2 regions of the Kocuria sp. HSID17590 genome follow, and region 2 is predicted to be linked to the other one. Evidence: riboswitches for the same ligand, from Rfam matches in the RefSeq annotation. Region 2 holds a riboswitch; the other holds the start of a gene.
What was found. Region 2 has a riboswitch for S-adenosylmethionine ahead of D8M39_RS13170 (hypothetical protein). Riboswitches for the same ligand answer to the same signal wherever they lie in the genome.
Positions count from the first base shown of each region.

Region 1: linked by a shared signal. The riboswitch ahead of D8M39_RS11405 (bifunctional o-acetylhomoserine/o-acetylserine sulfhydrylase) and the one ahead of D8M39_RS13170 (hypothetical protein) in region 2 are both predicted to bind S-adenosylmethionine.

Region 1 is NZ_RBMB01000041.1:14,283-16,479, reverse strand. Features, by position in the region: gene D8M39_RS11410 (VOC family protein) at 48-686, opposite strand; SAM riboswitch class IV at 792-910, shown strand; gene D8M39_RS11405 (bifunctional o-acetylhomoserine/o-acetylserine sulfhydrylase) at 985-2,197, shown strand, end outside.
Region 2 is NZ_RBMB01000004.1:130,259-132,455, forward strand. Features, by position in the region: gene D8M39_RS02285 (NAD(P)-dependent oxidoreductase) at 1-416, shown strand, start outside; SAM riboswitch class IV at 731-849, shown strand; partial or broken gene D8M39_RS13170 (hypothetical protein) at 895-1,311, shown strand; gene D8M39_RS02290 (MFS transporter) at 1,379-2,197, shown strand, end outside.

The DNA.
Region 1 (2,197 bases), on a different contig from region 2:
GGCCGTGCGAGCGGCGTCGTCGAACCCGGAGGGCTCGGTGCCCCGGATCAGATGGTGACGGGCCCGTCCGGCGTGCCGAAGGTGACCGCCAGAAGACCGGGCGTGCCGTGGGGAGCGGACCACGTGACGTCCACCGAGCGCAGGACGTCCTCCACGGGGCCGCCGAGCCAGTCCGTCACCCGCTCGGGGGAACCAGCGATCTCCATGCCGGTCAGGCTGACGTCCGTGAGGCGCGCCTGCGAGGGGTGCATCTCGTCCGCGGAGTCGAAGTGGATCATGAACGGCAGCTGCGGATCCGCGATCAGGCCCTTGACGCCGATCTGGTGCCAGTCCAGGCGGCGGCCGTCCGGGAAGATCCGGCCGCCCGGCGCGGAGGGTCGGCCCAGCTTCTGCTCGAACGGGGCAAGGTCCGGGACCTCCACGACCCACCCGAGCCAGCCGCCGCCGGCCTCCGAACGTGCACGCACGGCCTGCCCGAACGGCGCCTTGTCCGCGGCGGGGTGCTCCAGCACGGTCACGACCTCCACGTACTGGTGGTCTGTCAGCGGCAGGATCATGTTCCGGGTGCCGAAGCGGGGATGGACCCCGCCCTTCACCGGCTCGATCCCCAACCGGTCCGCGATGCGTTCGGTGGTGGCCTCCAGGCCGTCCGGCTGTGCTGCGAAGGAAACGTGGTCCAGCTTCATGCAGTCATCGTGGCACCCGTCACACGGGCCTCCAAATCCTCGGGTGCAACACTGCGGACACCGGACTTGACGTGGCAGCGGCCGGGTTCCCAAACTGGAGGTCTAGGTCACGAGAGTCAGCGTCAAGCCCCAGCTTGCTGACCGGCAACCCTCCCACCGCGGCGGGGTGCCCTGGGTGAAGACCTGGCCGGGACGTCCTCCGACGCCCACGGCAAGCGCGGGCCACCGGTCGCCCGTTCGTGCGGGCACCGTGCGGACAGTCGCCTGGCCCCTAATCCTTCCGAGAAGGCGAATGGCCATGAGCACAGCACCCACCCCCGACAACCCCCAGGACTGGGCGTTCGAGACACGGCAGATCCACGCGGGGCAGAACCCGGACCCCGTGACGGGTTCACGGGCCCTGCCCATCCACCAGACCTCGTCCTTCGTGTTCCCTGACGCGCACACCGCCGCGGCCCGGTTCGCGCTGCAGGACATGGGCCCCATCTACTCCCGCCTGACCAACCCCACCACCGAGGTGGTGGAGAACCGCCTCGCCTCCCTGGAAGGGGGAGTGGGGGCGCTGATGGTCTCCTCCGGGCAGGCCGCCGCAACCCTGGCCGTGCTCAACCTGGGCGGGGCGGGCACGCACGTGGTGGCCAGCCCGTCCCTCTACGGCGGCTCGTACAACCTGCTGCGCCACACGCTGCCGCGGTTGGGAGTGGAGACCACGTTCGTGGCGGACCCGGACGATCCGCAGCAGTGGCGGGATGCCGTGCGGCCCTCCACCGTGGCGTTCTTCGGAGAGATGATCCCCAATCCCCGCAACGACGTCCTGGACGTGGAGACCGTTGCCGGGATCGCCCACGAGGCCGGGGTGCCGCTGATCGTGGACAATACCGTGGCCACCCCGTACCTGGTGCGGCCCATCGAGTGGGGCGCGGACATCGTGCTGCACTCGGGCACCAAGTTCCTGGGCGGTCATGGCACGGCGATCGGCGGATTCATCGTGGACGCGGGGCGCTTCGACTACGGCGCGGACCCGGAGCGGTTCCCGGGCTTCAGTCAACCGGACCCTACGTACAACGGCCTGGTGTACGCGCGGGATCTGGGGGAGGGCGGAGCCTTCGGCGTCAACCTGTCCTACGTGCTCAAGGCCCGTGTGCAGCTGCTGCGTGACCTGGGCGCATCCATCTCCCCGTTCAACGCCTTCCTCATCGAGCAGGGGATCGAGACGCTGTCACTGCGCGTGGAACGCCACGTTGACAACGCCCAGCGGGTGGCGGAGTGGCTCGAGGCCCGCCCCGAAGTGCGCTCGGTGTCCTACGCGGGGCTGTCGTCCTCGCCGTGGCACGGGCGGGCTCGCAAGTACGCCCCCCGAGGAGCCGGTTCCGTCCTCGGTTTCGTGCTGGAGGGCGGCAAGGAGGCGGGAATCTCGTTCGTGGACGCGCTGAGCCTGCACTCCAACGTGGCGAACATCGGGGACGTGCGGTCCCTGGTGATACACCCGGCGTCGACGACACACGCGCAGC
Region 2 (2,197 bases):
AGGGCGTGATGCGCGCCGTCGAGAAGGGCATCGCGGAGCAGGCCATGGCCCGCGGCATCCGCTTCGGAATGGTGGGCGGCGCGGGCTCCATGCGGGTCAGCGAGGGCGGCCCGAAGGTCTACGACGCCCCGGACTTCAACCCCGAGTGGCGCCGGGACTCGGTGGAGATCGAGGCCGTGATGGCCGATCTGGCAGCGACCCCCGAGTCCTTCGACTGGTTCGTGATCTCCCCCGCAGGCGAGTTCGGCGCGTGGAACCCCGGCGAGCGCACCGGTTCCTACCGCACGAGCAGCGAGGTGCTGCTCACCGACGAGTCGGGGCGTTCGGTGATCTCCGGGGCGGACTTCGGGGAGGCGTTCCTCGACGAGGTGGAGCGCCCCGCCCACCACCGCGAGCGCTTCGGGGTGGCCTACTGAGCGGTCGACGACGGCGCGCGGCCCGCAGCCGGCGCGGGCGGCGGGGTGGGGCGTGGGTGGCGGGTGGCGCGCTGCTGGGCCGCGTGGCAAGGCGCCCCAGCTTCTTCAGCACCCGCGCGCACACCGTTCCCGCCTCCCCTGCGTCCTCGGCTCCCCCGGACCCCAGCAGTGCCTCAGTACCCCAGACCCCACTGCCCCAGACCCACGCACCCTTGCTGCGCCCACGGTGCCCCCAATCCGTGTCGCGCGGCGTCATGCGCGGCGGGCCCCGGGTTGTCCTCCCCGCGGCGTGTGTGGTTGTGTGACCGAACAGGAATCACGAGTTCCGGCCCAACAGCCCTGGCTGGCCGGACGGCAACCCTCTGACGCTGTCGTGGGGTGCCCCAGGTGATGATTCGGCCCGTGACCACACCGGTGCGGGCAAGGACGGCGTCCGGTTCCCCTGCGCTTCGTGACGCCTCGGTCTGAAGGACTGTTCATGGGCAACGCCGCACCCGGCCGCACCGACGAGACTCTTCTCTCCCGCCCCGCGGGCCCCGTTCCATCGAGTGGCGGGCACGACGACGCCGCACGCACCGCCGCTGCCGGGGCGCAGCTCCCTGGCACACCTCTCTCCTCTAACCCCAGCGCCCCTCCCGGCACCACCCCCGGCGTGTCTCCCGCTGCTGCTCCCGCCACCCTGCGGGCCGCGGGTGCGGCGGTGCGCTCGAAGAAGCGGGTGCTGGCGGCGTCGTTCGTGGGCACGACCATCGAGTGGTACGACTTCTACCTCTACGGGGCGGCGGCCGCCCTGGTGTTCAACCACTACTTCTTCCCGCAGGGTTCGGGCGTGGGGACGGTGATCGCCTCGTTCGCGACCTTCGCGATCGCGTTCTTCTTCCGTCCGCTGGGCGGGATCGTCGCGGGCCACCTGGGGGACCGGATCGGACGCAAGGCGCTGCTCGTGGCCTCCCTGCTGGCGGATGGGGCTGGCGACCACGGCGATCGGCCTGCTGCCCGGTTTCGATCGGATCGGCTGGGCCGCGGTGGTGCTGCTGGTGGCCTGCCGCATCCTGCAGGGGCTCTCCGCGGGGATGGAGTGGGGTGGTTCGGCCGTGCTGTCGGTGGAGCACGCCCCCTCCGGGCTGCGGGGGCTGTTCGGCTCGTTCACGCAGGTCGGCTCGGCGGCGGGGATGCTGCTGTCCACCGCGTTCTTCGCCGTGGTGCAGGCCGCGACCACCCCGGAGCAGTTCCAGGCGTGGGGCTGGCGGGTGCCGTTCCTGTTCTCGGCGGTGCTCGTGGTGATCGGGCTGGTCATCCGCGCCGGTGTCACGGACGCCGAGGAGTTCCGCGAGGTCAGGGCGGAGGAGAAGCGCGCCGTCTCCCCCGTGCGCGAGGTGCTGCGCGAGTACCCCCGCGGGGTGATCGTGTGCATCGGCCAGCGCATGGTCCAGCCGGCGATCTTCTCGATCCTCACGGTCTACACCCTCACCTACGTGACCCAGCACCGCGGTCAGAGCCAGTGGGTCATGGTCTCCATCCTGATCGCGGCGGCGGTGGGCATCGTGGGCGGACCCCTGTGGGGGTGGCTCTCGGACCGTGTGGGCCGCCGCCGGATCTCCGGGATCGCGGCCGCGCTGGTCGGCGTGTTCGTGTGGCCCTACTTCCTCTTCCTCGACCACGGCCCGCTGGCCCTGCTGCCGTTCATGTACCTCGTGGGCCTGGCCGTGCTGCACGACAGCATCTACGGCCCCCAGGCCGCGCTGTTCGCCGAGCAGTTCCCCGTGCACCTGCGCTACTCG